4 regions of the Acidovorax sp. GW823-FHT01C06 genome follow, and region 3 is predicted to be linked to each of the others. Evidence: predicted binding sites of a transcription regulator. Region 3 holds the regulator's gene; each other region holds the start of a gene.
The links. The regulator sigma-54, encoded in region 3, starts transcription at its own class of promoters, with help from an activator protein. The targets are predictions, from matches to a motif close to TGGCANGNAANCTGCTTT.
Positions count from the first base shown of each region.

Region 1: a site for sigma-54 is predicted at 3,805-3,822, ahead of AC1RCS_RS14380 (pilin). Genes of this name have one in related genera too.
Region 2: a site for sigma-54 is predicted at 3,717-3,734, ahead of AC1RCS_RS15710 (BMP family protein). Genes of this name have one in related genera too.
Region 4: a site for sigma-54 is predicted at 3,161-3,178, ahead of AC1RCS_RS19930 (ANTAR domain-containing response regulator). Genes of this name have one in related genera too.

Region 1 is NZ_JBXAKN010000006.1:142,820-147,827, reverse strand. Features, by position in the region: gene AC1RCS_RS14395 (FHA domain-containing protein) at 1-466, shown strand, start outside; gene AC1RCS_RS14390 (CHASE2 domain-containing protein) at 576-2,792, shown strand; gene AC1RCS_RS14385 (3',5'-cyclic-nucleotide phosphodiesterase) at 2,809-3,603, shown strand; gene AC1RCS_RS14380 (pilin) at 3,890-4,486, shown strand; gene AC1RCS_RS14375 (pilin) at 4,617-5,008, shown strand, end outside.
Region 2 is NZ_JBXAKN010000007.1:120,625-125,632, reverse strand. Features, by position in the region: gene AC1RCS_RS15720 (ABC transporter ATP-binding protein) at 19-1,590, opposite strand; gene AC1RCS_RS15715 (5'-methylthioadenosine/S-adenosylhomocysteine nucleosidase) at 1,587-2,558, opposite strand; gene AC1RCS_RS15710 (BMP family protein) at 2,658-3,668, opposite strand; gene upp (uracil phosphoribosyltransferase) at 3,875-4,504, opposite strand; gene AC1RCS_RS15700 (threo-3-hydroxy-L-aspartate ammonia-lyase) at 4,690-5,008, opposite strand, start outside.
Region 3 is NZ_JBXAKN010000005.1:284,730-289,737, forward strand. Features, by position in the region: gene AC1RCS_RS13625 (THUMP domain-containing class I SAM-dependent RNA methyltransferase) at 1-1,289, opposite strand, end outside; gene AC1RCS_RS13630 (acyl-CoA thioesterase) at 1,286-1,768, opposite strand; gene AC1RCS_RS13635 (RNA polymerase factor sigma-54) at 1,860-3,449, opposite strand; gene lptB (LPS export ABC transporter ATP-binding protein) at 3,622-4,407, opposite strand; gene lptA (lipopolysaccharide transport periplasmic protein LptA) at 4,404-5,008, opposite strand, start outside.
Region 4 is NZ_JBXAKN010000010.1:195,859-200,866, reverse strand. Features, by position in the region: gene ntrB (nitrate ABC transporter permease) at 1-659, opposite strand, end outside; gene AC1RCS_RS19935 (CmpA/NrtA family ABC transporter substrate-binding protein) at 696-1,940, opposite strand; gene AC1RCS_RS19930 (ANTAR domain-containing response regulator) at 2,523-3,149, opposite strand; gene AC1RCS_RS19925 (branched-chain amino acid ABC transporter substrate-binding protein) at 3,357-4,523, shown strand; gene tsaD (tRNA (adenosine(37)-N6)-threonylcarbamoyltransferase complex transferase subunit TsaD) at 4,624-5,008, shown strand, end outside.

The sequences.
Region 1 (5,008 bases), on a different contig from region 3:
CAACGGCACCTACGTCAATGCCAAGGCCGTCAAGCGGCAGGAACTGCGCAACGGCGACACGGTCGAGGTGGGCAAGTACAAGATCCGCTTCCTGCACGAGGCCGAGGGGCAGAACTTCGAGAAGACCATGATCTTCAAGCCCGGCATGGTCCCGCCCGTCGGCGCAGCCGCGCGCCCCGCAGTTCCGGCGCCGGCTCCTGTTCCCATTTCCGCGGTCATCCGGGTCATGTCGGGAGCCGCCGCCGGGCGTGAAGTGTCGCTGCAGAAGGTGGTCACCACCATTGGCAAGCCTGGCGTGGCGGTTGCATCCATCACCAAGCGCCATCAAGGATTCGTGCTGGCCCATGTGGAAGGTCCCGACATGCCGTTGCTCAACGGCGCCTCCATCGGAACATCGCCCGTGCCGCTCAAGAACGGTGACCGGCTCGAACTGGCCGGCACGGAAATGCAGTTCGAACAGAGCTGACCGCCACCGCCGGACTGCAGCAGCCCCATAGGCGGCTCATTCCGGCCCACTGCCCCTGGAATTCGTGCGCAATCCCGTCTTGCACCTGTTCTGGCGCCATGGGCGGCGCATGGCGGTCACGTTGATTCCGCTGGTATTTGCGCTGCTGCACATTGCAGGCGTTCTTCATCTCCAGGTCCTGGAGCGGCTGGAAAACATCATCTACGACACCCGGCTGCGCGCCACCATGCCGCGCACACTGGACGAGCGCATCGTCATCGTCGACATCGACGAGAAAAGCCTGGAGCGGGTGGGGCATTGGCCCTGGGGGCGGGACAAGCTCGCCACCCTGAGCCGTGAATTGTTCGAGCGCCAGCAGGTGGCGGTCGTGGGTTTCGACGTCCTCTTTGCGGAGGCCGACGGAAGCTCGGGACTCTCCAGCCTCGAGCAGCTGGCCCGGGGCCCCTTGCGGGCCCAGGCAGGGTTCAAGGAACAACTCGCGCGCCTGGCCCCGGCGCTCGACTATGACGCGCTCTTCGCCCGGTCGCTCCAGGGGCGGCCGGCGGTTCTGGGCTACTACCTCACCAGCGACCGGGACGGAAGGACAAAAGGCGTGTTGCCCGCGCCAGCGCTCTCCCCGGAGCGGCTGCGCGGCCTGCCGCTGAAAGCCACTTCCTGGGGCGGTTATGGCAGCAACATCGAAGAGCTCGCCAGCGCCGTGCCCGCCGCAGGCTTTTTCAACTCCATCACCGATGACGATGGCGTCGTCCGCTCCCTTCCCCTGCTTGCGGAGCACCAGGGGAAGTACTACGAATCCCTCGCGCTGGCGATGTTTCGCACGGTGCTTGGCATGCCGGAAGTGCACCCCGGCTTTGCCAGCCCTCTTCCTGAAGGCGGATACGACACGCTGCAGAGCGTCGTGCTGCGCCAGGATGGCCGCGCGCTGGCATTGCCCGTGGACGCCCAGCTCGCAACCCTCATCCCCTTCCGCGGCCCCGGGGATGTCGGCGGTGGGTCGTTCCGGTACATCTCCGCGTCCGACGTCCTGGAGGGCAAGCTCCCTTCCCATAGCCTTCAGAACCAGCTGGTGCTGGTGGGCTCGACCACGCCCGGCTTGCTGGACCTGCGCGTGACCCCGGTGGGCCGCACCTACCCAGGCGTGGAGACGCACGCCAACATGCTCTCGGCCTTTCTGGACGGGAAAAGCATCGTGCGGCCAGACTACGCCGTGGGCTTTGATGCCGTGCAGCTGCTCATCGCAGGCCTTTTGCTGGCGGTGGCGCTGCCAGCGCTTTCGGCGACCTCCGCGGTCTTGCTCAGCCTTGGGACCGTCTCAGTCCTTGCCGTGCTCAATCTCTGGCTCTACCTCGCCCATGGCCTGGCCATGCCACTGGCTACCGTGGTGGTGATGGCGGTGTTCGCATTCGCCCTGAACATGGTCTACGGCTACTTTGTGGAAAGCCGCTCCAAGCGGGAACTGGCTGCGCTGTTTGGCACGTATGTGCCGCCGGAACTGGTGGACGAGATGGTCAAGCAGCCCGAGAAGTACAGCATGCAGGCGACCAACCAGGAGCTGACCGTGATGTTCTGCGACATGCGGGGGTTTACGGCCATGTCTGAACAGATGGAACCGCTGCAACTCCAAGCCCTGCTCAACGAGGTGTTCAGCCGGCTCACCCACATCATTCGCAGTCATCGCGGCACCATCGACAAGTACATGGGGGACTGCGTGATGGCGTTCTGGGGAGCGCCGGTGGCTACGCCAGACCATGCGCAACTGGCGGTGCGGGCAGCGCTGGACATGGAGCAGGCAGTGGAACAGATCAACCATGCGCACCGGGAGCGCGGCCTTCCGGAGATTGGCGTGGGCATTGGCCTCAATACTGGCACCATGTGTGTTGGAGACATGGGCTCCGACATCCGGCGCAGCTATACCGTGATTGGCGACGCCGTCAATCTCGGGTCGCGCCTGGAAGGACTGTCCAAACACTATGGTGTGCGCACTGTAGCAAGTGCCACCACCCAGGCCCAGGCGTCCCAATTCGCGTGGCGGGAGCTGGACTTGGTGCGCGTGAAAGGCAAAGCCCAGACAGTTTCAATTTATTCGCCAGTTACCTCACTGCCTATCCCAGGGCACCAGATCATCGAAGAAATATCTACTTGGCAACACTTCCTTGAAGCCTATCGCAACCAGGACTGGGCACAATGCGGCAAACTGCTCGCACATTTGAAGCAAACAGCCCCACCATCTGCCCTCTATGACTTGTATACGGCCCGTCTACAACTCCGGCAAGCGCAGGCCTTCGACCCCGCCTGGGACGGCGCTACAAACTTCGACACCAAATAGTGAATAGGGTGGCCCCATGAAAGTTCGCGTGCTGGGCTGCTCCGGGGCCATCGCCAAAGATTGCCGGACGACCTCATTTCTCATCGACAACAACATCCTGGTCGATGCGGGCACGGGGGTGGGAGACCTGACGTTGGACGAGATGCGCCAGATCGACCATGTGTTTCTGACGCATTCCCATCTGGATCACATCGCGGCGTTGCCATTGATGCTAGATTCGGTCGCATCCCTACGTGATACGCCCGTGCAGATCCACGCCTTGCCAGCCACCATCCAAGCACTGCGCGAACACGTTTTTAACAAAATCATCTGGCCCGACTTCGAATCAATCCCTACGGCTGACCGACCGTTTGTGCGTTTCTATCCGCTGCAGATAGGAGAACAGCGCATCGTAGCCGGGCGGCTAGTGGAGGCACTTCCCGCAGTCCACACGGTGCCCGCCGTCGGCTATGCCATCCAAGGAAACGAAGGTTGGTGGGTCTTTAGCGGCGACACTGAGCGCAACCCCTTGTTCTGGGAGCGGATCAACAAACTACCCGCGGTGATGCTCGTCATTGAGACTGCTTTCAGCGACCGTGAAAGCGCTTTGGCTCGCCGTAGTTTGCACCTGTCACCACACACTTTGCTCGCTGAACTGCAGTCCTTCGCCACGCATCATTGCAAGGTGTACATCACTCATACCAAACCGGCGGAAACAGAAATCATCATGGAAGAAATTCGTGGCCTGTTCGCCGCAAATTTGGCGAATGCCGCTACCTCCGATTTCGTCAACATCCAATGGCTGCAGGAAGGGCAGACGTTCGCTGTATGACAACAGTTTTTATCTTCTAAAAGAAATGTTCTTGAATTTTGCTGACAACAGTGGCACATAGAGTCTACAAAATTTGTTTTTTGGTGGGTGGTGACACTCTTGATCGGACAAAATTGTCAGACTGAACGATGAAGAATGAATAGTGGCGACGTTACAGAACGCCGGTCTCTCTACAGAGAATTTCATCGCTGAGACGCAGATTGGCACGGGAAATGCTTGGAAGCTTGCAGACCTGAAGAATTCTTCTGCAGGTTGTAAATTGCAATTGACCTCTAAGGAGTTTCTTATGACGCGCACTCTGCAAAAGGGTTTTACCCTGATTGAATTGATGATCGTGGTGGCTATTATTGGTATTTTGGCTGCTGTAGCGCTGCCTGCGTATCAAGATTACAGCATTCGCGCGAAGGTCTCGGAAGGGGTAATTGCAGCCTCTTCCGCTAAGGCTGTACTGAGCGAAGCATTCCAGACTGGCGGCGTTACTGCCTTGGATGCTGCTGCTGCTGGTATTAATACCACGTCCTTCCAAGAAAAGCAATCTAAGTACGTGGCCAACTTCTGCATTGACCAAGTTCCTGCTGGTGGCGCCAACTGTACAGCCCATGCAGGTGGTGCGACGGGCCCATGGCAAATCAACGTTGCCATCGCAGCTACTGCAGCCAATGGCATTCCCACGGGCCTAAACGGTCGTATCCTTTCGTTCCGGCCTCTGGTCAACAATGGTGGTACTATCGGCACGCCTACCGCGACGTCGGCGGGTGCCGTCGATTGGGCATGTGGTAGTTCGACGGTCGTAACGGCGACCGCTCGATTCACCGCCGCCAACGCACCAACGGTACCTGCAACCGCCTTGGACGCCAAATATGCCCCTGCTGAGTGCCGTTAATTCAGCGATGTAGAGGTTTAATACTTTGCTGATTTTGACTTAGTGAGTCTCCAAAGAGGGTGCCAAAGGGCACCCTCTTTATTTCAGTTGAAGCTTTTGTGAATTTTCGCCAGTAGTGGGGGATCCCATCATGGTTGCCATCACCAGCAAAGGCTTTACCCTGATCGAGTTGATGATCGTGGTAGCCATTATCGGCATTCTGGCGGCTGTCGCTATGCCAGCCTATCAGGCCTATGCTATCCGCGCAAAAATCACTGAGGCACTCGTGTCCGCCTCTGTTGTCAAGACCCTTCTTAGTGAGGGTTATACGCAGAATCGGGCAACCGGCTTGGATGCGGCCGCAACGGCAATCAACCTCAGCCCCGTGACGGACAAACAATCAAAATACGTGGCTAATATTTGCGTAGGTGCTGCGGGGGCGGTAGGCACTGCTTGCGCACTCTTTTCCCCCGATGGGGCCTGGCCTATTTTCGTGACCATTTCAGCCAATGCGGGCAATGGCATTCCTGCAGGACTGAACGG
Region 2 (5,008 bases), on a different contig from region 3:
GAATCGGCGCCTGCGCAGTCACGGGGTTTCCTCCGCGCTGCTGGCCGCGCCCGCCATCGCCAGCCCGATGGCCTCGCGCGTCCAGCCCTCTGCGGGCCGCGCTGCGCTCAGGTGCCCCTCGTGCATCACCGCCACGCGGTCGCCCAGGGCCAGCACCTCGTCGAGATCGTCCGAGATCAGCAGCACGGCGGCACCGCCGTCGCGCGCGTTGATGAGCTGCTGCTGCACGAAGGTGACGGCGCCGATATCGAGCCCCCAGGTGGGCTGGTGGGCCACGATGAGGCGCGGCGCAGGGGCGCTCTGGCTGGCGTCGTAGGGCGGCAGCAGGGCGCGGCCCAGGATGAGCTTTTGCATGTTGCCGCCCGAGAGCGCGCGGGCAGGGGTGTCGGGCCCGCCGCCGCGCACGTCGAAGGTCTCGGCCACGCGCTGGGCATGCTGGCGCGCGGCGCCGCGCTTGACCCAGAAGGCCCGGAACCAGGGGTGGGCGAACCAGTGGCTGCGCAGGCGTTCGGACACGGCGTTCTCCCACACCGGCAGGTCGCCCACCACGCCCACGGCATGGCGGTCCTCGGGGATGCGGGCCACGCCCTGGTCCACCACCCAAGCCGGGCGGGCCTGCAGCGGCGTGCCGAGCAGCGTCACCTGGCCGGCGGTGGCGGCGCGCACGCCGCACAGCACGTCGGCCAGCGCCACCTGGCCATTGCCCGAGACACCGGCGATGGCGACGATCTCGCCGGCGTTCAGGGTGAGCGATACGCCCTGCAGCCGATCACGAGCCGTGGATGCCGTGGATACGTTGGCCAGCGTGCACACCGGCGCACCCACGCTCCGGGCGGGGCGGCGTTCGCTGGCCTCGATGGCATGGCCCACCATCCACTGCGCGAGCTGGCCTTGCGTGGTGCCCTGCGCGGGCGCCTCGGCCACGAGCTTGCCCTGGCGCAGCACGGCCACGCGGTGCGATACGCGCAGCACCTCGGCCAGCTTGTGGCTGATGAAGATGATGGACAGGCCCTGCGCCACCATCTGCGCGAGCGTGTCGAACAGCGCTTCGCTTTCCTGCGGCGTGAGCACGGCGGTGGGTTCGTCCAGGATGAGGATGCGCGCGCCCCGGTACAGCGCCTTAAGGATCTCCACGCGCTGGCGCTCGCCGACCGAGAGGCCGCCCACCAGCGCCTCGGGCCGCACGGGCAGGCCGAACTGGCGGGACACCGCCAGCAGGCGCTCGCGCGCACCCGCGCGCCGTGAGAAGGGCTGCCACAAGGGTTCGGTGCCCAGCAGCACGTTGTCCAGCACCGTGAGGTTGTCGGCCAGGGTGAAATGCTGGTGCACCATGCCGATGCCCGCCGCCAGCGCCGCGCGTGGCTGGCCGGGCGGCAGCGGCTGGCCGAAGACCTCGATGTGGCCCGCGTCGGCCACGTAGTGGCCGAACAGGATGGACATCAGCGTGGACTTGCCCGCCCCGTTCTCCCCCAGCAGTGCCAGCACCTCGCCGCGCTGCAGCGCAAGGCTGATGCCGTCGTTGGCCACCAGCTTGCCGAAGCGTTTGGTGATGCCCTGCAGCCGCAGGACGGGGCCGGAGGGGTCCGTCATTTCCAGTTCGAGAGAAAGGCCAGCAGCACCTTGGCGGAATTGGCCGCCGCCAGGCCCATGAAGGTGCCCATTTCATTCTCGCCTTCGCCACCACCGGCCAGATCGCTCAGCGAGCGAAAGGCGATGTAGGGCACGCCGTTGCTGTGGGCCACCATGGCGGTGGCGGCGGTCTCCATGTCGAGCACATTGGCCTCGAAGGTCTTGAACGCGTACTCGCGGAAAGCCCTGTTGTCCACGAAGGCCTGGCCCGACACGCCGTTGCCGCCCACCACGAGCTGCGGGCGCTGTTTCAGGCAGGTGCTGGCCAGGCAATGCGCCAGGCCCACGTCCTGCAGGCCGCGCGCGGTGGCCAGCATTTGGGGGTCCGCCTCAAACCAGAACTGTCTGGTGATGCCGGGCTTGGCCGCCGACCTCACCTCGACCGGGCGCGGGTGCATCATGCCGAAGGCGGGCATCGTCAGCTCGCTTTTCATCCACGCGGGGGCGCTGTACTGGCCGGGCTGGTCTTCACGCGCCATCAGCCATTCCATGTACTGTCCCCACTGCGCGGGCACGGTCACGTCGCCAATGTGCAGGCCGGGGTTCACGCCACCGGCGATGCCGGAAAAGACGATGTGGCTCACGTTGAAGCGGTCCAGCACCAATTGTGTGTTCATGGCCGCGTTGGTCATGCTGATGCCCGACAGGAACACCACCACGGGCTTGCCCGAGAGCATGCCGGTGGTGAATTCCACGCCGTTGACGCTGTGCCTGGCCGGCTGCTGCACCTGGGGCAGCAGCACCGTCAGCTCGGGTGCAAAGGCCGAGATGACGGCGATGCGCGGCATGCTGTCCAGCCGTGCCGCCTGGCCCGGCACGACCGCGGCGCATCCCGCCACCAGCGTGGCCAGGGCCAGGGCGCCCAGCAGGCGCATGCACCGCGCGGCCAGGGCGGTTGTCTCGGGGCGGTGGGAAAGCGGTGCGGGCATGGCGTTCCTTGTCGGGAAAAAGAAGAAAAGGAAAAATCGTACAGCGCAGCGCACGGCGGCGCAGGCCACAGCGCAGCCGGTGCCCGCGCGCCGGGGTGCCTACCTGGCCGTGGACTTGGGCTGGCTGTCGTCCACCTTCACGCTGAACTTGCCGGCCAGGATGTCGGCCTCCTTGGCCTTGACCTTGGCCACGATGTCGGCGGGCACCTTCTTCTCGAACGTGCCCAGCGGCGCCAATTCAGAGCCCTTGTGCTTCATCATCGAGTAGGGGCCGTAGTCCTCGGCCGTGAACTTGCCGTCCTTGACCAGCTTGAGGGCGCGTTCGATGCTGGGCTCCATGTGCCACAGCGCGGAGGCGACCACGGTGTCGGGGTACTTGTCCTGGGTGTTGATCACGTTGCCGATGGCCAGCTTGCCCTTCTCCTTGGCCGCGTCGGACACGCCAAAGCGCTCGGCATAGAGCACGTCGGCGCCCTTGTCGATCATGGCGAAGGTGGCTTCCTTGGCCTTGGGCGGGTCGAACCAGCTGTTGATGAAGGTGATGGTGAACTCGACCTTGGGGTTGGTCTCCTTCGCGCCGGCCATGAAGGCGTGCATCAGGCGGTTGACCTCGGGAATGGGGAAGCCGCCGACCATGCCGATCTTGTTCGTCTTGGTCATGCCGCCCGCGACCATGCCGGACAGGTAGGCGGGCTCCTGGATGTAGTTGTCGAACACGCTGAAATTGGGCGCCTGCGGCTTGCCCGAGGAGCCCAGCAGGAACGAGGTCTTGGGGAAGTCCTTGGCCACCTTGCGGGCGGCGGTCTCCACCGCGAAGGCCTCGCCCACGATGAGCTGGTTGCCGCCGGTGGCGTACTCGCGCATCACGCGCTCGTAGTCGGCGTTGGAGACGTTCTCGCTGGCCTTGTATTCGATCTCGCCGCGCGCTTCGGCGGCCTTCAGGGCCTTGTGGATGCGGCTCACCCACTGCTGCTCGTAGGGCACCGTGTAGATCGCCGCGACCTTGAGCTTGGACTGCGCGTGGGCCAGCGAGGGTGCCAGGCCCATGGCGGCCGAAAGGGCCATGGAAGTGCAGAGCAGGCGTCCGGTGAAGATGCGGCGAGTGGTCATGGTGGAGTCCTTCAGACAGGCAAACAAGGAGGAATGGGTGTCAGCAGCCAAGCAAGGAGCGCGCCAATGGGCAGCCGCCCGGAGGCACGAGGCCGGAGGCAAGTCTGCCAGAGGAAAGCCACCAGTTGGTAAAAAAATGACGCGCCAAAAAAACCACCGGAGGGCCTGGCCCCGCGGTGGCTGGTTCGCGATGGTGTGGCGTGCGCCTACTTGGTGCCGAAGATCCGGTCCCCCGCATCCCCCAGCCCCGGCAGGATGTAGCCGTGGTCGTTCAGTTCGCGGTCGATGGCGGCGGTGAAGATCGGCACGTCGGGGTGGGCCTTTTGCAGCGTGGCCACGCCTTCGGGGGCGGCCAGCAGGCACACGAACTTGATGGAGCGGGGGTTGAGCTTTTTCAGGCGGTCCACGCAGGCGGCGGCCGAGTTGCCGGTGGCCAGCATGGGGTCCACCACGATGATGTCGCGCTCGTCCATTTCGGACGGCATCTTGAAGTAGTACTCCACCGGCTGCAGCGTGGCCGGGTCGCGGTACAGCCCGATGTGGCCCACGCGGGCGCCGGGCACCACGTTGAGCATGCCGTCGAGGAAGCCGTTGCCCGCGCGCAGGATGGAGACCAGTACCAGCTTCTTGCCGTCGATCACCTGGCCGGTCATGGTCTCCAGCGGGGTTTCGATCTGCACGTCCTGCAGGGGCATGTCGCGCGTGACTTCGTACGCCATGAGCGTGCTGAGCTCGCCCAGCAGGCGGCGAAAGCTGTTGGTGCTGGCGTCCTTCTTGCGCATCAGCGTGAGCTTGTGCTGGACGAGGGGGTGGTTGATGACGGTGACGTTGCTCATGGCTGGGCCTGTGTTTTGGGGGATGGAAAGAGGCGCGCCTGCATTTTTACCTGACAGAGGCGCTGGCGGCAGGCACTGTCAGGGTTGCGTGCTGCCGTGCTGCCGTGCTGCCGTGCGGCCGGCCGTGGCGGGCCGCTGGCGTCGCCCTCTGGGGCTGGCGGCGGCGGCGCGGCGCATGGGTGAGTCTAATCCGACAGGAACCGCGCATAGCGCGCCAGGTCCACATTGCCGCCGCTGATGATGACGCCCACCCGTTCGCCCTGCAGCAGCTTGCCGCCGTCATCGACACCCGAGAACGCGTGCGCGCCCGCATAGGCAAGGGCGCCCGTGGGCTCCACCACGATCTTCATGCGCTCCGCGAAGAAGCGCAGGGACTGCATGAGCTGGGCGTCGCTCACGCTCAGGATGTCTTCCACCCGCTCGCGGATGATGGGAAAGGTGAGCTCGCCCAGCGCCTGGGTCTGCGCGCCATCGGCGATGGTGTGCGGCGTCGGGATGCGCACG
Region 3 (5,008 bases):
GGGCCGCCGGCATCGGGCGCCTGGGGCGGCGCCTTGGCACCGCGGTCGCGCACGGCGCCCTTGATCATGTCGAAGCGGAACATGCGGCATTCGATGGGGCCGTTCCACATCGGCACGCGGCGCGACTCCTTCAGGCGCATCTTGCCGGGCAGCTTGAGGTCGGGCGTGAGCATCCAGGCCGTCCAGCCGCTGTAGTTCTTCTTCCAGTGCGCGGCCAGCTGACTGAAGAACTCGCCGCCATCGTCGGTATGGGCTTCTTCACGGCCCACGGCCAGGCCCTGGGCACGGTCGGCCGCGCGCTCGCTGGCATTGCGGCCCGCGGCACCGGCCGCGGCGATGCGTTCGCCGTACGGGGGGTTCAGGAGCATCACGCCGGGCTGCTCGCACGGCGGCATGCGCTGCAGCGCATCGCCTCCGCGCAGCTGCACGGCGCCCGCCACGCCGGCGCGCTCGGCATTGCGCTCGGCGAAATCCACCATCCGGAAGGCGACGTCACTGCCGAAAATAGGTACAGCGCTTGTCTGTATTGCGCCTTCAGCTTCATTTTTAATAGCAGACCAGACATGGGCCTGGTAGGGCAGCAGTTTCTCGAACGCAAAGCGGCGCAGCCTGCCCGCCGGAATGCGGCAGGCAATCTGCGCGGCCTCGATGGCGATGGTGCCGCTGCCGCAGCAGGGGTCGTACAGTGGCTGGGGGTTGTCGCCGTGGGGGTCCCAGCCGCTGGCGGCGATCATGGCGGCGGCCAGGGTTTCCTTGAGCGGGGCGTCGCCCTTGTCCTCGCGCCAGCCGCGCTTGAACAGCGGCTCGCCCGAGGTGTCGATGTAGATGGTGGCTTCGTCGGTGGTCAGGTGCAGGTGGATGCGCACGTCGGGCCACTGCGTGTTCACGTCGGGGCGCACGCCGCTCTTGGCGCGAAAGCGGTCGGCCACCGCGTCCTTGACCTTGAGCCCCGCGAAATTGAGGCTCTGCAGCGGGCTGTGCTGGGCGGTCACCTCGACCTTGAAGGTCTGGCGCGTGGTGAACCAGATTTCCCAGGCCACGTCGCTGGCGGCGGCGTAGAGGTCGTTCTCGGAGCGGTACGGGCGGTGCGCCAGCTGCACCAGCACGCGCTGGGCCAGCCGGCTGTGCAGGTTCAGCAGCAGCGCGTCGCGCCACGAGGCGCGCAGCAGCACGCCGCCCCGGCCCACCAGCAGGTCCTGCCCCGTGAGGCCGGTGATGCCGTGCACTTCGTCGGCCAGGAAGCCCTCCACACCGGCGGCGCAGGGGAGAAAAAGTTGGAGTTGGTTCATGACGATGGTGAGGATACGCGCTCGGAAAGTGCGTGTGAATCCGGCGTGCCGCCACGGGCCAGCAGCAACTGGCGAATGGAGTCCGGGATCGGCGCCACCTTGCGGCCGGCCTTGCCGATGAAAACGATGCCGATCTTGCCGCGCGCCACCTCGCGGCCCGAGGTCTTCTCGGTCATGCAAAAGACCAGGTCGAACCCATAGCGGTTGAAGTCCGCAGGCGCCATCTCCACGCGCATGGTCTCGCCGTGGAACCCCTCGGACTTGTACTGCGCCACGATGTCTCCGACCACGATGGACAGCCCGCCCACGTCGGCCTCGGGGTAGCCGAGTGACTGGAAAAACCGCACCCGGGCCTCGGACACGAGGCTCAGCAGCTGCGCGTTGTCCAGGTGCCCGCCCTGGTTGACGTGGCTGATGTAGATCTGCATTTCGGTGACGAAACCGAAGTGCGCGGGAAGGTCGAAGACGATGCGGGCCATGGACGGGGTGGCGAAGTGAGAGGGAAAGACGGCAACGGAGCGGAAAAACGGGCCACCAGGCGCATGCGCCGTGCACACGCCCGCACGGCGCCTACAGCGCCTTGCGCAGATTCGCCGGCGCGATCTTGAGCGCCTCGCGGTACTTGGCGACGGTGCGGCGCGCGCACTCGATGCCCTGCTCCTTGAGCATCTCGGCGATCTGGCTGTCCGACAGCGGCTTGGTCGGGCTCTCGGCGGCCACGAATTGCTTGATGAGGGCGCGCACGGCGGTGCTCGACGCATTGCCGCCGGTCTCGGTGCCCAGGCCCGAGCCGAAGAAGTACTTGAGCTCGTAGGTGCCGATGGGCGTGGCCATGTACTTGGCCGTGGTCACGCGGCTGATGGTGGACTCGTGCAGGCCCAGCTCGTCGGCGATGTCGCGCAGCACCAGCGGGCGCATGGCGAGTTCGCCGTGGGTGAAGAAGTTCTTCTGCCGCTCCACGATGGCGCGCGAGACGCGCAGGATGGTGTCGAAGCGCTGCTGGATGTTCTTGATGAACCAGCGCGCCTCCTGCAGGCGCTGCTGCATGCCCTGGTGGCCCTCGCCGCCCTTGTGGCCGCGCAGGGCGCCGGCATAGATGTCGTGCACGCGCAGGCGCGGCATCACGTCGGGGTTGAGCTGCACGATGAAGTTGTGCTGCCCGTCGCGGCCATTGGCGCGCCCGGCCTTGCGCACGATCACGTCGGGGATGATGATGTTGCGCTCCACGTCGGCGAAGCGGCGCCCCGGGCGCGGCTCCAGCCGGGCGATCAGCGCCATGGCGGCGCGGGTGCGCTCCTCGCTGTCGCCGCAGGCCTGCGTGAGGCGGCGCACGTCGCGCCGCGCCAGCATCTCCAGCGGCTGCTGGCACACGCGCAGCGCGGTCTGCACGGTGTCGGGGTCGATGTCGCTGTCCTCGTCGGCGGCCAGCGCCTTGAGCTGCAGCGTCAGGCACTCGGCCAGGCCGCGCGCGCCCACGCCCACGGGCTCCAGGCTCTGCAGCAGCCGCTGTGCCACGGTGAAGCGGTGCACCAACTCCTCGATCTGCTCCAGGTCGTCGGGCCCGGCCAGGCTGATGGCCAGCTCTTCGAGCGGATCCTCCAGGTAGCCGTCGTCGTTGAGCGATTCGATCAGGAAGCGCAGCGCGGCGCGGTCGATCTCGGACAGGCGCAGCGCCAGCGCCTGTCGGTGCAAAAAGGCGGTCAGCGATTCGTGCGTGCGGGCCAGCTCGGTGGCGTCGGCCTCGTCGCCTTCGGCGTCGTTGCGGTTGCGGGCGGGGGCGTCGCCGCCCCACTCGGCGTCGTTGGGCGCCATCTCCACCGTGCCGTCGCCGCTCCAGTCGGGCTCGTCGGCGCCCGCGCTCGGTGTTTCAGCATCATTTTGAGCCTCAGCGCTGGTACTGCTTGCGCTGGTAGCTCCTGAAAAAATAGCATCATCCGCGCTGTAGTCGTCGGCCTGGGCCGGCGTATCGGCGGCTTCCAGGCCAAACTCCTCGCGCGGCGCCTCGTCGGCGTTGCGTTCGAGGAACGGGTTTTCGTCGAGCATCTGCTCGACTTCCTGCGAGAGTTCCAGCGTGGACAACTGCAGCAGCCGGATGGACTGCTGAAGCTGGGGGGTCAATGCAAGATGCTGCGAGACGCGCAGCGAGAGTCCAGGTTTCATTGATTGAGCGCCGCCGGGCCGCCCCAAGGCGCGAAGGCCCCCTCGGGGGGCAGCGAACCACGCGCAGCGGGGAGCGTGGGGGTACCGTACCGCGCCGCCGGGCCGCCCCAAGGCGCGAACGCCCCCTCGGGGGGCAGCGCAGTACACGAAATGACAAGCGTGGAGGCCATGTCTACATGCGGAAATGTTCGCCCAGGTACACCCGGCGCACTTCGGCGTTGTCCACGATCTCGGACGGCGTGCCCTGGGCCAGCACCTGGCCATCGCTGATGATGAAGGCGTGGTCGCAGATGCCCAGCGTCTCGCGCACGTTGTGGTCGGTGATGAGCACGCCGATGCCGCGCGCCTTGAGGAAGCCGATGATGCGCTGGATCTCGATCACGGCGATGGGGTCGATGCCCGCAAAGGGCTCGTCCAGCAGGATGAAGCGCGGCTGCGTGGCCAGCGCGCGGGCGATCTCGACGCGGCGGCGCTCGCCGCCCGACAGGGCCATGGCGGGCGAGGCCCGCAGGTGGTCCACGCGCAGCTCCTGCAGCAAGGCCGTGAGACGCTCTTCGATGGCCTCGCGCGACAGCGGCTTGCCGTCGTCGTCCGCGCGCTGCAGCTCCAGCACCGCGCGCACGTTCTCTTCGACCGTGAGCTTGCGGAAGATGGAGGCTTCCTGCGGTAGGTAGGACAGCCCCAGCCGCGAGCGGCGGTGGATGGGCATGTGGGCCACCGAATGGCCGTCGATGCGGATGTCGCCCGCGTCGCTGCGCACCAGGCCCACGATCATGTAGAACGAGGTGGTCTTGCCCGCGCCGTTGGGCCCCAGCAGGCCCACGACCTCCCCCTTTTGCACGACCAGCGACACATCCTTGACGACCTTGCGGCTGCCATACGACTTGGCCAGGTGCTGCACCTCCAGGCGGCTGCCCGCCTGGGTGTCAGGACCGGGGCTGACGGGCTGCGCGCTCACTTGGAGCCGCCGCCAAGGCTGTTGCTGGGGCGCAGCACCGGCGCCGATGCCGGGGGCGCGGCCTCCGGCGCGGCGGTACCGGCGGGCGGGTCCTTGGGCGCGAGCACCGCACGCACCCGGCTGCCGGGCGCGGGCGCATCGCCCGCCGCATTGGTCGCGGGGGTGCGCTTGCCGTCCACGGTGAACACATCGGTGAGGTTGTTGTAGACGATCACGGCGCCGGTGATCTCGTCGCTGAGGACCGCCCCGCGGTAGCGGCGCAGCTCGGCGCGGGTGATGAAGCGCACGTTGTCGGCCTTGCCGTCGTACTCGATGACTTCGCTCTCGCCTTCGATGAACTCGTCCGGCGCGCCCGCCACGGTATCGCGCTTCTGGCGGAAGAAGGCCCGCTTGCCCGCCTCGGCCGTGACCACGCCGTACTGGTAGCCGTCGGCGTCCTGGCGCACGTCCAGCCGCGCGCCGCGCAGCACGATGGAGCCCTTGGTCATGACCACGCGGCCCGAGAACACGCTGGTCTGCTTGAGCTCATCGTGTCGCAAGGCGTCGGCCTCGATGTTCATGGGCTTGGCGCGGTCGGCCTTTTCGGCGTGCGCCGCGCCCA
Region 4 (5,008 bases), on a different contig from region 3:
TAGTCCTGCGGCACACGCTGCACGCCCACGGCGGTGTTGATGATCATGGGCCAGATGGAGCAGATGAAGATCGTCCAGATGGCGGCCGGGTTGGCACCCTTGAACACCAGGAGGCCGATCGGTAGCCAGGCCAATGGAGACACCGGGCGCAGCAGGCTGATGAGCGGGTTGAACATGCGCGACAGGAAGTTGAAGCGCCCGATCACGAAGCCCGCTGGAATGCCCACCAGCGCCGCCATGCCAAAGCCCACGGCCACGCGTTCGAGCGACATCAGCACGTTCCAGCCCACGCCCTGGTCGTTGGGACCGTTGCGGTAGAACGGGTTGCTGAAGATTTCCAGCGCCTGCTTCCAGGTTTCCACCGGGCCGGGAATGCTGTTGCCCGTGGTGGCTGACACCACGGCCCACAGACCCACCAGCAAGCCCAGGCCACACAGCGGCGGCAGCACCGCCATCCAGAAGCCGCGCGACAGCGCCGCCCAGTCGCGACCGGCGGGGGCTGCAGATGCCGTGGGCGCAGGGCTTGCCGCCATTGCCGTTTTTGACTGTTTTTGGCTTCTGGCGCTTGCGGGCGAAGCGCTGCTAGCTACATTATTCATAGCGTTCTGTGCAACCACGGGGGCTGCATCCAGCGGGGAGTGAAAGACGGCACTGACCATGGTGTTCTCCTGTGCAGGGTGGACGGGGCAGGGCGCTTACGCCTTGATCTTGAAGCTGTCGGCGTACTTGGCGGGGTCCTTGCCGTCCCACACCACGCCGTCCATGAACTTGCTCGTACGCATTTCGCTCTTGGGCAGCGGCGTCTTGGAAGCGGCGGCCGCCTGCTTGTAGACGTCGATGCGGTTCACGGCCTTGGCCACGTTCAGGTAGTCGGGGTGGTCCTTGACCAGGCCCCAGCGCTTGTGCTGCGTGAGGAACCACATGCCGTCCGTGAGGTAGGGGAAGTTCACCGTGCCCTCGTTGAAGAACTTCATGTGGTTGGGGTCGTCCCAGGTCTTGCCCATGCCGTCCTGGTAGCGGCCCAGGATGCGCTGGTTGATGGCATCGACGCCCGTGTTCACGTAGGCCTTGCCGGCAATGGTCTCGGCCATCTTGTTCTTGTTGGCCAGGCCTTCGTCGATCCACTTGCTGGCCTCCAGGATGGCGGCCGTCACGGCACGGGCCGTGTTGGGGTACTTCTGCACGAATTCGGACGTGGTGCCCAGCACCTTCTCGGGGTGGTCCTTCCAGATGTCCTGCGTGGTCGTGGCCGTCACGCCGATGCCGTCCATGATGGCGCGGTGGTTCCAGGGCTCGCCCACGCAGAAACCGTCCATGTTGCCCACGCGCATGTTGGCCACCATCTGCGGCGGGGGCACGGTGATGACCTTGGCATCCTTCATCGGGTTGATGCCGTTGGCCGCCAGCCAGTAGTACAGCCACATGGCGTGCGTGCCGGTGGGGAAGGTCTGCGCGAAGGTGTACTCGCGCTTCTCGCTGGCCATCAGCTTGGCCAGGCCCGCGCCATTGACGGCGCCCTTGTCGGCGAGCTTCTTGGACAGCGTGATGGCCTGCCCGTTGTGGTTCAGGTTCATCAGCACGGCCATGTCCTTCTTGGGCCCGGCCAGGCCCAGGTGCACGCCGTAGACCAGGCCGTACAGCACGTGGGCGAAGTCGAGTTCGCCGTTGACCAGCTTGTCGCGCACACCGGCCCAGGAGGCTTCCTTGGTGGGGATGATGGTCACGCCGTACTTCTTGTCGATGCCGAGCACCGAGGCCATCACCACGCTGGCGCAGTCGGTCAGCGGGATGAAGCCGATCTTGACTTCCTTCTTCTCCGGCGCGTCCGAGCCCTGGGCGTGCACCAGCGCACGCAGCGCGGGGCTGACGCCGACGGCGCCCACGGTGGCGGCCTGCAGCACGGTGCGGCGGTTGAGGCTGGTTTTGAGCAGATCGGTCATGGGGCACTTCCTCATAGCGTTGAAAACAAAAAAGGCGTCCTCCCGAGCAGCCTGCATACATGCAGCACCGGTCGGTGAGGGACGCCTCTGTCCATGGCGATACCCGATGAAGGGCTCGCCCAGCACCGGCCCGCCTTTGGGCCCGTGCTGTGTGGGGGTGAGACCGCCATTGGTCTCGCAGGGGTTAAAGCAAGTGGCGTGCCAGGCCTTGCCGCACGGGCTCCGCATCAGTTCGGCGCATGATTTGCTATTGAACTGATAGCTTCTTGCGCAAATGGATCAAGCGCCGGGGGCCTTTTTGACCTGCAAACGCGCGGAGGTGGTGCGCGCGGTGAATGCCGCACTGCCTTTGTGCGGCGCACCATCCGGGAGAAGCCGGTGGACCTGGGCGTGGCCCAGGCCGGGGATGCCGGGTAAGGACCGCTGCGCAGCGAGGGGATCGTCCCCTTTCCCGAGCCGGGCAGAGGAGGGGCCAGGGGCCGCGGCTCCAAGACTGCCTGTGCAGTCTGGACGGTCTCCGAGAGCGGGCGGCCTCTGGCGGCTGCACCGATGCGCGCAGCGCCTCAGGAGGATGTCACCTGCTTACCCGAGCAGGTCCATCACGTCGAGCATGCGCTGGGCCACATCCACGAGCTTGAGGCCCTTGTCCATGGCGGTCTTGCGCAGTTTCTCGTACGCGGCCTGCTCGGTCAGGCCCTGGCGCTGCATGAGCAGGCCCTTGGCGCGGTCGATGGTCTTGCGGTCCTTGAGCTCGGTCTTGGCATCGGCGAGCTCGGCGCGCAGCGCCTGCTCGTGCTGGAAGCGCGCCATCGCCACGTCCAGGATGGGGCGGATGCGCTGGGGCGCGAGGCCGGCCACGATGTAGGCCGACACGCCCGCGGCCACCGCGTCCTTGACGTGCGAGGTGTCCTCGTCGTTGGTGAACATCACGATGGGGCGGCGTTCGTCGCGCGTGGCCACCACCACGTGTTCCAGCGCGTCGCGGGCCTCGCTCTCGGCGTCCACGATGATCAGGTCGGGCTGCAGCTGGGCGATCCGCTCGCTCAGGAACACATCCGCGGGCAGCGTGGCGATCAGGTTGAAATTGTTCTCCAGCAGCCCGATGCGCAGCGCCCGCGAACGCTCCGCCTGCAGCACGGCGTGTTCGTCGTCGGGGTCGGCAATGGCCAGGTCCGGGGCCACCACCACGATGCGCAGAGACTCGTTCATACCCTGGAGCATAAGCAATTTTTACGCCACAAATTGGTGCGCCGAAGCGGTGCGCCCCGGGCAGGTGCCGGGTTCCGGCAAGGGCCTTGCCTTGCAGGGTCTGAAACTTGCTAATAGTTTGCCGATTGGCAGGGCATACCCGATAGCGCCTTTCCTCCGTCGTCGCATATACATCTGGTCACATTGACATATTGATGAGGATTCCGCATGAACAAGCATATTGACCGGCGCCGTTTCGCCGCCGGGCTGGCCTTGACCACCGCCGCGTCCATGGCGCTGCTGCTCCTGTCCGGGTGCGGCAAGGTGCCCGACACCATCAAGATCGGCGTGGCGCAGCCCTTGAGCGGCCCCCTGGGCGCCCTCGGGCAGGACTTGCTCAATGGCGTGAACCTGGCCGTGGCCGAACTGAACAAGGGCGGCTACACCGTGGACGGCAAGCGGGTGACGCTGGAGGTGGTGGCGGTGGACGACAAGGCCGACGCGGCCACCGGCAAGACGGTGGCCCAGCAGCTGGTGGATGCCGGCGTGGTGGCCGTCATCGGGCACCTGAATTCGGGCGTGAGCATCGAGACCGCGCCCATCTACGCGGCCAAGGACATCGCGCAGATCGCCATCTCCACCAACCCCAAGTTCACGCAGCTGGGTTTCTCCACCACCTTCCGCATGGTGGGCAACGACACGCTGCAGGCGCGCGCCATCGGCTCGTTTGCCGCCACCCAGCTGGGCGCCGCGCGCTATGCCGCGCTGGATGATGGCACGCCCTACGGCAAGGGCCTGGCCGACGGGGCCGCCGCGCAGCTCAAGGCCGAGAAGAAAGAGGTGGTGGTGCGCAAGTCGTTCGACGACAAGACCACGGCATTCGACGAACTGGCCGGCGAACTCAAGGCCGCGAAGGTGGAGGTGATCGTCTCCACCCTCAATGACTTCCAGGCGCTGGCGTTGCTGGAAGCCCTGCGCAAGGTGGGGCACACCAAGGTGAGCCTGCTGGGCGGCGACACCATCAAGACCACCGACATGACCAAGGGGGCCGGCATCGTCGAGGGCGTCTATGCCACCTCGCCCGTGCTGGAAGCCAAGGAGTTTTCCACGGGCAAGCCCTTCCTGGAAAAGTACATCGATGCCTACAAGAAGCCGCCCGCGTACGGCGGGCACTACAGCTACGACAGCATGTACGTGCTCTCGGCGGCCATCCAGAAGGCCAAGTCCGCGGACCCCAAGGACATCACCAAGGCCATGCACGGCATCAACGGCTACGCGCCCGTGATCGGCACGATGACCTGGGATGACAAGGGCGAGCAGCGCTACGGCGCGGTGGGCGTGTACGAACTGCGCAGCGGCAGCTGGGAGCTGCGCATGCGCTCGGACCGCTGGTAGGCGCGGCCTGCGACCCTGGGGATGCACGACCCCTGCCGGCCACCGCCGGCAGGGGTTTTTGCATCAGGCCCCTCGCGAGCCCGGGTTTTACACTCGGGGCATGAGTCTGTTGATCCTCGGAATTGAATCCTCGTGCGACGAGACCGGCGTGGCGCTGGTGCGCTCCACGGGCGATGCCGTTCCCACCCTGCTGTCCCACGCCCTGCACAGCCAGATCGAGATGCACCAGGCCTATGGTGGCGTGGTGCCCGAGCTGGCCAGCCGCGACCACATCCGCCGCGTGCTGCCGCTGGCCACGCAAGTGTTGACCGAGTCCGGCCAGACGCTGGCGGACGTGGACGTGGTCGCTTACACGCGCGGCCCGGGCCTGGCGGGTGCCCTGCTGGTGGGGGCCGGCGTGGCCTGCGCGCTGGGCGCGGCGCTGGACAAGCCGGTGCTGGGCGTGCACCACCTGGAGGGGCACCTGCTCTCGCCCTTCCTGAGCG